Regions from separate parts of the Providencia rustigianii genome, predicted to be linked through region 2. Evidence: predicted binding sites of a transcription regulator. Region 2 holds the regulator's gene; each other region holds the start of a gene.

The links. The regulator CRP, encoded in region 2, controls carbon source genes, mostly activating them, when cyclic AMP is high. The targets are predictions, from matches to a motif close to ATGTGANNNNNNTCACAT.
Region 1: a site for CRP is predicted at 2,010-2,027, ahead of udp (uridine phosphorylase). Genes of this name have one in related genera too.
Region 3: a site for CRP is predicted at 2,387-2,404, ahead of EL244_RS09730 (sugar transporter). Genes of this name have one in related genera too.

The regions. Positions count from the first base shown of each region.
Region 1 is NZ_LR134396.1:633,715-638,125, reverse strand. Features, by position in the region: gene EL244_RS02865 (tyrosine-protein phosphatase) at 103-885, opposite strand; gene udp (uridine phosphorylase) at 1,180-1,935, opposite strand; gene EL244_RS02855 (GntP family permease) at 2,204-3,580, opposite strand; gene denD (D-erythronate dehydrogenase) at 3,592-4,411, opposite strand, start outside.
Region 2 is NZ_LR134396.1:392,561-396,971, forward strand. Features, by position in the region: one part of gene EL244_RS01790 (IS3 family transposase) at 1-299, opposite strand, end outside; one part of gene EL244_RS01790 (IS3 family transposase) at 299-734, opposite strand; gene EL244_RS01795 (hypothetical protein) at 780-1,718, opposite strand; gene EL244_RS01800 (hypothetical protein) at 1,898-2,263, opposite strand; gene crp (cAMP-activated global transcriptional regulator CRP) at 2,461-3,093, opposite strand; gene EL244_RS01810 (OsmC family protein) at 3,424-3,828, shown strand; gene EL244_RS01815 (phosphoribulokinase) at 3,906-4,411, opposite strand, start outside.
Region 3 is NZ_LR134396.1:2,097,473-2,101,883, forward strand. Features, by position in the region: gene dsbB (disulfide bond formation protein DsbB) at 1-294, shown strand, start outside; gene EL244_RS09720 (DUF333 domain-containing protein) at 348-653, opposite strand; gene EL244_RS09725 (DMT family transporter) at 691-1,023, opposite strand; gene EL244_RS09730 (sugar transporter) at 1,131-2,330, opposite strand; gene EL244_RS09735 (DUF2594 family protein) at 2,571-2,792, shown strand; gene htpX (protease HtpX) at 3,059-3,943, opposite strand; gene EL244_RS09745 (YdcA family protein) at 4,155-4,411, opposite strand, start outside.

The sequences.
Region 1 (4,411 bases), 240 kb from region 2:
ATGTCCTATCACTAATTAGTTTGATAACATTATTATAGTGAATTGAAATAAATAAAGTTGCAACGAAACCGCAGGGTTGCAACTTGCAATAATCAGACAGTATTATTCGAGAAAATGGCTCTGTAGCACGCTTCGTTGGGCACTATCTAGCCCAAAATCTTTTTCTAACCACTTGTCCACATTACCATAATTTGTATCGATACTTTTCAACGCTGTGAGTAAAAATTCTTCACGTACAGAAAAAACATACTCGAATTTTTTCAGCACATTTTCGCTCATGGTTTTTGAAAATTCTTCTAGTAGGTGATTACGGAATGGAGCCAATGTTTCATTGGTTAATAAATAATCGTCCATAACCGTATTTACATCGGCCCCAAGTGCAAATAAGACTAATGCAGAACCAATTCCTGTACGATCTTTACCTACGGCACAGTGTTGCACCAGCCCACCCTTTTCAGGCTGTTTCAACATACTGACTAACTGATGATAAGCCGCATTATTAAGCGGTAGTAATTCATAGAGGCGGAACATAAAGGATTGAGGATCAAACTGTTCTAGCACTTCCGGCGTTAGTTTGTCTAAATTTGCACTCACTTCTTTTGCCAATGGATTTGCCGGTGCATGAACATAATGGGCACCGTTCCAGACGATATCTGGCTTATCTATGATTTCAGCTTCATCTCGATAATCAATGATTTGAAATAGATTTTGTGACTGTAAAACTTTCTCGTCATCTTGCGTTAAGCGGTCGAGAGCCCCCGAGCGAAACAGTACTCCAGGCTTAATTTTCCCACCATTTGCTAACTTCTTGCCGCCTAAATCACGAAAATTTATCCCTCCCTTTAAAGGGAGTACAGAAGGATGAAGGTAAGGTTTTGTTGACATGTATTTTCCCTTTCCATTCCTATACCAACCAAATTAACAAGTAAGAGAGTTAAGGCAATTACCTATAATTTGAGTAAGTTAAGGAGTTTTTGTGAGTCTGATTAAAAAGACAATAACAGATTCATCGACTAAGTGAATAAGAAAAAATGAGAAAAGAAATAGGGTTTTAATAAAGCGACGAGGTATGAGTTCCAAGAAAAAAACGCGTTCTGATAACGTAAATAGATAACTAAACCCGCTTACTCGTTATCCACAACCGAGTGAAATAAGTAAGCGGGTCAGTTAATTAGAAAACTAGAGGAGGCGACGAGCAGCTTCAACAACAATGCTCAATACGTTGCCTTCTGTCTTTTTCAGTAATGCTTCATTTGGAATTTCTTGCTGAGTACGGTTCACAATCACACCAGCAACCATACCTGCACGTAAACCTTGGCTTGCACACATTGTTAACAGTGTTGCAGATTCCATTTCATAGTTCATCACGCCCATATCTTGCCACTCTTTCATCGAGCCTCTGAAATGGCGCATAACACGACCAGTGTAGGTATCATAACGCTCTTGACCTGGGTAGAAAGTATCTGAAGATGCGGTAACACCTACGTGAACTGTCGCTCCCGCATCTTTCGCTGCTGCGTACAATGCATTAGTACAGGTGAAATCAGCAACCGCAGGGAATTCGATTGGTGCAAAATGCTGGCTAGCACCATCTAAACGCACCGCACCAGTGGTAACGAGTACATCACCAACATTGATATTTTCTTGAATAGCGCCAGTTGTACCAATACGCAAGAACGTGCGGATACCCAGTTGAGCTAACTCTTCAACTGCGATAGACGTTGATGGGCCACCGATACCCGTAGAGCAAACAATAACCGCTTTTCCATTAAGCTCACCACGCCATGACGTAAATTCACGTAATGAAGCAAGGTGTACAGGGTTATCCATCAGACGTGCAATTTTTTCAACACGGTTAGGATCCCCAGGAACAATCGCAACAGTAGCGCCCTGTAAGTCACTCTTTTTTAAACCTAAGTGGAAAACGTCAGACATATAAAACTCCTTTACACAATGGCATCATTGAATTAGTACATTAGGGTTAATATAGCGTTTAATACGGACTCATTTAGTGATGAATGTCTCTTTTAATGAAAACGCAACTGATTCATTTTCAGTAAAACGAGATCTTGATCATAAAAAAGGCTGCGAAACTTTAAGCCCAAGAATGAGATACAACCAGTATAGATGAATGCATGCGATTATCGAAAAAAAGCGCCCATAAGGGCGCTTTAGATAGGCAGAATAGAAATATCTTGTAAAATCAGAGCACAACATCAAGGATCAGAACACCAATCAATCCGATACCCCAAGCTATTGTGGTTGGAATAGACCAAACAATCATTTGTTGCTTAACGTCCTTAATCCCCATCATTCTGTTCACAACCCAGTAAAGACTGTCGTTAAAATAACCGAAGAACAGCGATCCCATCGTTGCCGCTTGGGCAGCAACTAATAAGTTAATATCCGGTATTTCACTAATAATCGGTGCTGAAATAGATGCCGCGGTAATCATTGCAACCGTTCCAGACCCCTGAATTAAACGCACTAATGTTGCGATAATAAATGGAATCAATACTGGCGTAATTGGCAGGTTTGCCACATGCTCCGCCAAAATATTGCCTGTTCCACTATCACGTAAAACTGCGCCTAATGCCCCACCAGCCCCCGTGACTAAAAGAATAATTCCCGCCGCCTGCAAACCTTCTTCCATGCGGTCAATGACTTCTTCTTTAGAAGCTTTTGGCATCAATGTATAAACTGAAATCAGTACACTGATAGAAAGCGCGATTATTGGTGCCCCCAAGAATTGGAATGATTGGAAATACCAATTGTCATCCATACCTTGGAATGTTGCTGTTTTTAGTAATAATCCGTTGATGGCATTAATAAAAATTAACAGAATTGGTGTAATGATCGGTAATAACGATAAGAATAAGCTGGGTAATGGTTTATTGGCTTTTTCTTCCATATAACGAGCATGCACGTCTTTTAAATCATCATTACCCGTTTCATCTGGAATAAATTCTGGGTATTTTTTGCCTAACCATTTTGCATAGAAAACAATACCAATAACGCAAGGAATAGCCAGCGCCATACCTGCTAGAATCATCGCACCAACATCAACACCAAAAATACCCGCAACACCCAAAGGACCCGGAGTGGGTGGCACTGTATGATGCGTGACAACTAAGCCACCCGCTAATGCAACCCCAAGCGTTAATATACTGCGCTTTCCATTCTTAGCTAATGCTTTTGCTAGTGGGTATAAAATAACAAAAGCGGAGTCGACGAAAATAGGGATACTGACGATATAACCGGTAATTGCCAGCGCCCATTCCTCACGTTTTTTACCCAACCATTTAATAAAACTGTAGGCTATCTGCTCAGCAGCGCCGGAAACTTCCAGCACTCTTCCCATCATGACCCCAAGACCGATAACAATACCAATGCTACCAAGAGTTGAACCAAAACCCTTTGTAATCACGGTAACCGTTTCCGCAGCCGTTAATCCCCCCGAAATCCCAGCAATGGCTGCAGCGATCAACATCGCTAACAGTGCGTGTACACGCGTTCGTAATACTAAGAAAATAAGGACAAATATGGCCACCGCTAGGCCAATAATAGGAATATAGGACATTATTTAATCTCCTATTTGGCCGAGCCATGATGCTTAATGAACGAACGGATTCCATCACTGAATGATCCATCCGCGCGGAACCCCAAGCTCAAAGCACGGGTAATATCGAATTTACCCGGCCAGCTTGCCACAATACGATTAATTGCTTCATCTGGCTCAAAACGGATTAAATCCACTGCTTTTTGCCCAGCAACATCACGCAGTGCGTCAATCATATCTTGTACCGTAACGGTAATTCCCGGCAAATTAACGGTGCGAGATTGACCAAATTGTTGAGCAGGAATACTGACTGCATGAATAAAGTTATTAATGACCGTTTCAGGACTTGATAGCCATAGAGCTAAGTTAGGAGAAACAGGGCAAACACTTTCGATACCATTTAATGGCTCACGAATAATGCCGCTAGCGAAAGAAGAAGCGGCTTTATTCGGAACTCCAGGACGAATACTGATTGTTGGTAAACGCATCACCCGCCCATCAACATAACCTTTGCGTGAGTAATCATTCACCATCAGTTCGCACATGGCTTTTTGAGCGCCGTAAGATGACTGCGGATTAACAACGCATAAGTCAGTAATCACATCCGGCAATTCACCACCAAATACTGCCAGTGAGCTAGTGAATAAGAATTTGATTGCTGGATTTTTTGCACGAGCAACTTCCAGCAACTGGCGAGTTGCTTCAAAGTTAACCTTCATGCCTAAATCAAAATCACTTTCTGCATGACTACTAACAATGGCGGCAAGATGGAAAATAACATCAGTTTCAGCATCAATTAATTTATCTGCAGCGCCAGACTGAGTTAAATCTAATGCGATACAACTTACTCGA
Region 2 (4,411 bases):
TTGGGACGGCGGCAGACTCGCGTATTCAGGTTGATGGCAGACAGTCAGTATCTGTTTTTCTTCTTCCGGACTCAGCTTGTTCACCGGCACCGGACGCACTGCGCCCGGTCTGCCGTCCGACGGGGATATCTGCCAGCGCCGCCAGGTCCGCAGACTCAGCTGAACTTCCCGGCAGGCAACAGCCAGCCGTGCGCCGGAGCTCACCGCCTCATTAATCCACCGGATAAACAGGGTGCGTTCGGATGCCGGAGTCAGTCGTCCCCGCCGGTTTCCCCGTAATAATCGCTGAGCTTTTTTCGCAGCACCAGGATTGCCGCCGCCTCCGCCAGGGCTTTTTCCTTGCGGACCAGCTCACGCTTTAACTGTTTGTTTTCCTTCTGGCTTTGCTTCAGTGCGGCTTTATCTCCGGGAGAGGATACCTGAAGAAAACCCTGTTTCCACTGCACCAGCTGCTCCGGATAGAGTCCTTTTTTGCGGCAGTATTCCGCCACTTCCGCTTCGCTGAGTGTGGCGGTTTCCACGATGGCGGCAAAGCGGGCTTCCGCCGGCCACTGTTCACTGTTTTTGTCTGCACCGGGCACGGGTTTTCCTTCTGATTTAGCCTGATTACGCCAGTTATACAGCGTAGCTTCGGATATTCCTTCCGTTTGTGCAACTGCGGAAACGGTCATGTTGTACGGCGGTAATAATTTAGCCAGTATGGCGGCTTTTCGTTCAGGTGAAATACGTTTCATGTGTCACTCCGCGCCCTCAGGTTTATTTTTCAGAGGGGGTGACAACTATCCTGACACTGAGGGAACAGATTTAAATGTATTTTTGGTTTTGGTATTTTTTAATGCCGGTTTTTCAACGCCAGTGTTCAGATTATCTCTAGGGTGATTTTTTGATTTGACGGCTCCCTCAGCAGTATAAAGCTCAATATTGCGACCATTAATTTTTTTTGTTTTTATTATATGAGTATCTGGTTTTGAATTTTTTAATGCTAGGTTCTTATTTTGAGGCTCTATCATTAAACTTGTATTACTTGCTTTGTGGATACTGGTTACGCGTAGTGGAATTTTACTTCCTTTAATTCTTTTGATTTCTTTAGCTAATTGAAAATTAATTATAATATTGTGTTTTTCAGAGTCACTAAGTTCAGGCTTTGTATAAAATACGGTAGGAGGAAACTCTGTGTTTTTAAGATTGATCAGTGTGTGGTTAAGATCTGCTTTATCTAATGTCACTCTCACTCGCTCATCTAACGTAGTGATGTATTGTGAATTCTGAGTCATTTTTCCCAGTAAATTTTTACATCTATCAATGAGTGTAGTAATTTTTTGAGGCGTATTATCTTTAGCGGTTTTTTTTACGTTTTTTTCATTCTTAACATAGGTATTTTCGAAGCAATGATCACTCTTTCCAAGCAACCGCTGTAAAGCCTCAATTTTTATATTGGTCTCTCTAATTACCGGATGTAAGTTTTGATAGGTGTTTTCTTTATTACAATCCCTCAGTTTTAGCTTGGTTGTTTTAATGGCTTCATCCCACATATTTTGGAATTTTTTATTTTCATTTAATGACTTCGTTCTATTATGAAAATCGATAACAGGAAATATTTTTGGAGATGAATTTGTTTCAATGACCTTATTCAGAAATAGATACTTTTTTTCAGATTGTAGAAATGTAGATGAGGTGCTATTTCTAACATTCGGTGAATTTATGATTGTGTCTATCATGATTGCTTCTCCTAATTATTTATCTATTTCAATGCTATAGGATTTTTAGATAGAATTGATATAAAAAACCGATTCCATTAAATAATTAGCTAATTGATAAAAAAAAACCTAACAAATACGCGTTAGGCTAAAGGGGTGGCATATCGATTGTAGGATTGAAACGTAGCGAATAAATAAAATTAATTAGATAAATTCTTAAAAAATGAAAAACTCTTATTAAAATTAATAAAATGCGTATCAATGTTTTTGTTAAACTGAGTACCAAAAATAACTTTTGCTTTAGGTGTAAATGAGTGTTGTGTGGGTTGATTACTAGGAACTAAGCTTCCAATTTTGAGTGAAGATATAAAATGAGGTACACGAGTTTCTTTAGCTTGAGTCGTTGATTCTTTTACTAAAATTGGAAATTTTTTTGAGGTCGAATTCGCTGATTGTAAGCGTTCAAAGAATGCCTGACGCTGTAAAAAAGTTTGGTTATTACCGCTCTTAGTTGTACCGGCATGGTAGATGTAGTTTGATGGTGTTAAATTATTAATCTGTTTCATAAATAAAATCCTAAATGATTGCTGGCTAATTATTTAGTATTTTATATATAAGGATTGTTAGACTAATATCAAAAAGCGCTGCTATTTTGAACAGAAAGTATATGATGGGCAATATTAGGAATGAAAAACAGCCATATATGAGATATATACAGCTGTTTATATAAAGCCCAGTAAATATTACTGGACCAAAATAAAAGTTATCGAGTACCGTAAACGACGATCGTTTTACCATGTGCAGAGATCAAATTTTGATCTTCTAACATTTTTAAAATACGACCTACAGTTTCGCGTGAACACCCAACAATTTGACCAATTTCTTGACGAGTAATTTTGATCTGCATACCGTCTGGGTGAGTCATTGCATCAGGTTGTTTTGCTAAATTTAATAAGGTTTGAGCGATACGACCAGTCACATCAAGGAATGCCAAGTTACCGACTTTTTCTGATGTAGTTTGTAAGCGGCTTGCCATCTGCGCAGAAAGGCGCATCAGAATATCTGGATTAACCTGAATTAGCTGACGGAATTTCTTATAAGAAATTTCAGCGACTTCACAAGCAACTTTAGCTCGAACCCACGCAGTACGTTCTTGCCCTTCTTCAAATAACCCAAGTTCACCAATGAAGTCTCCCTGATTCAAGTAAGAGAGAATCATTTCTTTGCCTTCTTCATCTTTGATTAAAACAGCCACTGAACCTTTAACGATATAGTAAAGGGTTTCTGCTTTTTCACCCTGATGGATTAGAGTGCTCTTGGATGGATACTTATGAATATGGCAGTGTGACAAAAACCATTCAAGAGTAGGGTCTGTTTGTGGCTTGCCGAGAACCATTAGCGTTATCCTCTGTATGTTATTGCAACCCTTCAGAAAATTAAGGTGAAAGGCTGACTTTAAAATTTCTAGCTTGGCATACTAAGTTGCGTTAGTTACCCATAATTAATGCTCGTTATAGGTCAAAAGCAAGTTAATATCAATTGTATAATATAATCAATTGAATCGTTGAGTTTTGATCTTAATCCTATCAACTAAGCATTGTTTGTATCATATCCAATACAGAAAGTCTTCCCTGTATCGCTTCAGCTTAATAATGCTGATATAACATTATTCAGATATATGGAACAATGTAGCCTTTAATAACGACATTTTTCAAGGGGAACAAAAATGGAAGCACGAGTAAAGTGGGTTGAAGGGCTCTCTTTCTTAGGTGAATCAGCATCTGGGCATCAAATCATGATGGATGGTAATGCTGGAGATAAAGCACCTAGCCCAATGGAAATGGTCTTGATGGCAGCAGGTGGATGTAGCGCGATAGACGTGGTGTCTATTTTACAAAAAGGTCGCTACGATATTACCGACTGTGAAGTTAAACTCACATCCCAACGCCGTGATGAAGCCCCTCGTTATTTCACGCATATCAATTTGCACTTTATTGTCGTCGGTCGTGAATTAACAGATAAAGTGGTTGAGCGAGCCGTACAACTTTCGGCTGAAAAATATTGCTCAGTCGCGATTATGCTAGAAAAAACAGTAAAAGTGACTCATAGTTTCGAAATTAAAAATATCTAATTACTTTTATATTATTAGATACTTATCTTCAAAGAAGATAAGTATCTATGTAAGTATTCATTTAATTTAATATAGACTTATTCACTTCGCTGCTTAATTAACTTTTCAACTAATGGCATCATAATGAGCTCCATTGCGAGTCCTAATTTTCCTCCAGGTACCACAATGGTATTCATTGCCGAGATAAATGAGCCGTTAACCATCGAAAGCAAATAAGGAAAATCAATCTGTTCTAACCCTCTAAAGCGGATCACAATGAAACTTTCATCCTGTGATGGGATAGCTTTAGCGGAGAATGGGTTCGACGTATCGACGGTTGGAACGCGTTGGAAATTAATATGTGTACGGGAAAATTGCGGAGTAATATAGTTAATATAATCACCCATAGAACGCACTACGGAATCCATCACCGCTTCTCGGGAATGTCCTCTTTCCGTCGTATCGCGGATCATTTTTTGAATCCACTCTAAATTGACAATCGGGACAACACCGACCAGTAAATCTACATGTTTGGCAACATCATGCTCAGGTGTCACGACACCGCCATGTAAACCCTCATAAAATAATACATCGGATTTTTCTG
Region 3 (4,411 bases), 1.7 Mb from region 2:
ATCGGTATATGGTTGTATGCTGCATGGCGAGGCTTAGAGCTTTCATGGGAACATACCATGCTACAGCTGTACCCATCACCATTTGCTTCTTGTGATTTTTTTGTCAACTTCCCTGATTGGCTACCTCTTCAAGAGTGGGTTCCATCGGTATTTGAAGCGACCGGTGATTGTGCTGTAAGACAATGGGCATTTTTAGGTTTAGATATGCCACAGTGGCTAATTGGTATTTTTGGAGCTTACTTACTCGTGGGTATTATTGTCACTATTAGTCTATTTTTCCCTACCAAAAAATAACACTTAATAAATAGTCCATCGTTTCATTAATTGATGGACTATTTATCACTGATTTATATGCAGGCTCCACTACGGATCGCCGTCACCGCACAACGTCGACCATTGGCAAATTGGCAGACTGGCGTTTTCTCACCATTCAACTCTAAGTTTAATGAAGGCAAACCACCCGCAGAAACACAAGCTTCTTGAGCTTCTGGTCCTAAATTTACGACTTGCTGCGCATAACGAGCACCTGAATTTTCAGCCCGTGTCATTTTTTGCGATTCTGAGTTACTACACGCGGTCAATAAAATCGCCATCATTGTAGTCGTTCCCACCGTAATCACCGTTTTTAACAGAGTGTGATTTTTCCTTTTCATTCTTTTCTCCAATAATATCAAACTCTGTTTTGCCTCATTAGTGAGTACCACTTTTTGAAAACAGATTGATGATTAAAACGCCGACGATAATTAATAGCATACCAATAATTGCTGGTAAATCGAGTTTTTGGTTATAAATATAGATCGCAGCCACAGAAACCAAGACAATCCCTAATCCTGACCAGATAGCATACGCAATCCCTAATGGCATCACTTTAACAACTTGTGATAATCCCCAAAACGAAATAGCGTAACCAATAACCACAATTAATGAGGGCCAGAATCGACTAAAACCGTCGGAGGCTTTTAATGTAGTAGTGGCAATCACTTCCGCAACAATAGACATTAATAAGAATCCTAGTCCTTTCATTATTCACCTTTATTTATTCATCAATCTAAAATTTTGCAGAAATTTAACACAATAAAAAGCACCCTACTAACGTTTAATTAATACAGTGCAAAATGAATTAAATAGACTTAATTATCGGTGACTAACACTTGTTTGCCACTAAATACCGTCCTATAACGTATATAGATAAACAAACACCAAGTGAGAGCCAAGATACTGATGACCGCCCCCACATAACCAATGTTAGTCATACCCATATGTGTAATAACTTGATTGCCTAATAACGCGCCCGCACCAATACCTATATTGAATAATCCAGAGAAAATAGACATAGCCACATCCGTCGCATCAGGAGCCAAATCAAGAACCTTAACTTGAATACCCAGACTAATGCACATAATGGCAATTCCCCAAAAAATAGAAATACCGACAATGGTCCAAACGTTGCCACTTAATGGCATAAATAGCGCTAAACAAATCGTGAGTAAGACAATCGATGTAGGTAAGAATGTGAGCGTAAAACGGCTACTGTAGCGACTAAATAACACACTACCAAAAATACCCGCGCCACCAAAAATCAATAATAGTAGAGTGGCAAAGTTTTGACTCTGTAAAGCGACATCACGAATAAAAGGCTCAATATAACTGTACGCCGTAAAATGTGCCGTAATAACTACTGTAATCAATACAAATACACCGACTAATGCAGGACGTTTAAAAATAATAGGTAAGCTTTTTAAGGAGCCAGAATGCTCACTTGGCAAGCGTGGTAAAAAACGTAAGAGCACAATCATAGTAAATAAAGCAAGCACACCAATGCACAAGAATGTGACTCGCCATCCCATCCATTGCCCTATCACTCTGCCTAGAGGTAACCCCAATACCGTAGCAAGTGCCGTTCCCGTCGCTAATAAGCCCAATGCTTGTGCCTTCTTACCCGATGGTGCAACACGGATTGCTAATGAAGCAGTAATGGACCAAAAAATAGCATGTGATAATGCAATGCCAACACGAGCGATAATCAATACTTCAAAGCTCCATGCTATCCCGCACAGAATATGACTGAGGATAAATATAATAAATAGGATCCCCAATAACTTTCGCCGCTCAAACTTGCCCGTCAATAACATTAAAGGTAAGGACATAACGGCAACAACCCATGCATAGATGGTGATCATCAACCCTGTGTGGGCAACCGTCATGTGGAAGCTTTCTGCAATATCACTGAGTAATGCTACAGGAACAAATTCGGTAGTATTAAAGACAAAAGCAGCAACGGAAAGCGCTAATACACGTATCCACGCTGTGGTTATGGAAACCTGGGACATGGTTTACTACACCCTATTGATGATAATTAAGGCCAATAATAGCCTTTAGTTCATTTTTGTGAATAATATCACACTAGTCATTCATCTTTAAAGGATTGAAAATCCTCATAATCACTCAATGCCCACATTGCAGGATAATTCATTTACCTTCCTATATCCCCCCTAGTTTGAAAAGCGACAGATTTGTTTCTTCTATGCTACAATCTGCAAATTACTTTTTATCCTTACAGGAATTCATAAATGAAAACCCATTTTCCAACAGAGCCAGACGTAAATACCTTAGCTGATGAAGTGACTTGTTTAAAAAATTTAGTAACTCACATGCTTAAAGCTATTGGTCAAGCCGATGCAGGTAAAATCCTGATCAAAATGCAACGTGAAGTGGCTTCAATGGAAGACGATAAGCAGGCAGAGACATACAAAAATATCTTAGAACAAATTAAAGCGGGTTATCGTCAATAAGATATTTAACGATAAATGCGATTTTGGATTATTGTAGGTAAAACGCATTTCAAACTGCACAAAAACCTAAGTATCAATATCTAAAATCCTTTATCTTTGATCTCGAATTAAACCATTCTTTATTCATTTAGCTCCCCCTTCAGATCCCTATGAAGGGGGCTTTTTTTTGCCTAAAATTCTATTCTTAGCTTGATACCCACAGATTAAAAAAGGGAAACACACTGTATTTCCCTTTCGTTGTATCTCAATTTTTATTAGCGTGGTGACTATTTCAGGTATTGACCTGAACGTAGTGCTTCAATACGTTTGTCTAATGGTGGGTGAGATAAAAATAGTTCACTAAATGCTTTACCTCGGCCATTAATGCAAAATGCCATCAGACGCCCTTCTTCCTGTGGCTCATAGCTAGTTTTTAAGCGCTGTAAGGCAGCAATCATTTTCTCTTTACCCACTAATTTCGCAGAACCAGCATCCGCATGAAACTCACGATGACGAGAAAACCACATGGTAATAATGCTCGCTAAGATACCAAATACAATCTCCAGCACCATGGATACGGCAAAGTAAACCATTGGATTACCATTGCTACTTTCACTTTCGTTGTCGTTATTATTCGACATAAAACCAGCAGCGACTTGAGCCAGAATACGCGAAATAAAGATAACAAAGGTATTTACCACACCTTGTAATAAGGTCATAGTCACCATGTCACCATTTGCGATATGGCTAACTTCATGAGCAATAACCGCCTCAGCTTCATCACGGCTCATGTTTTCCAATAATCCAGTGCTTACCGCAACCAAAGAAGCATCACGACGCGCACCCGTTGCAAATGCATTAATATCTGGGGCATGGTAAATAGCAACTTGAGGCATCTGAATACCTACCTGTTGAGCTTGGCGGCTAACGGTATTCACCAACCACCGCTCCATCTCATTACGTGGTTGTTCGATAACTTCACCACCCACTGACTTTAATGCCATCCATTTAGACATCAGCAATGAGATAAATGCCCCACCGAAGCCAAATAATGCAGCCATAATCAGCAGACCTTGTGCGCTACTTCCACGTATCCCGGTTAAACTTAAAATAATCCCGAACACAAACATAACAGCTAAGTTTGTGAGCAAGAATAAAGCGATTCTCATCATTTTTTATAGTTCCCTTAGTAAAAACCAATACCACGACAAATTTACTTTATAAATAAGGTTTTTTCACACTATTTCAAGCCCATTAACAGGAAAAAACCATAAAACAACATATCTTTACACACACAAATAAAAAATGCCGTCTTAATAGACGGCATCTAGGTGATATACAACATTTTGCTCATACAACTCCCAGCAAAAATATCAAGTTAGTTTAGCTCGTTTTAGTCTTCGCTTTACCGGCTTTGTCTTTAGAGACTTTAGCTGTAGTTTTTGCTGAAGATTTAGCTTTGTCCGCTTTAGCTTTATCGGCTTTCGCTTTATCTGCTTTAGCTTTATCAGCTTTGGCTTTATCAGCTTTGGCTTTGTCGGCTTTAGCTTTATCGGCTTTAGCTTTGTCAGCTTTGGCTTTATCGGCTTTCGCTTTATCCGCCTTATCCTTCACAGCTTTAGAGGTTTCTTTCTCTTTAG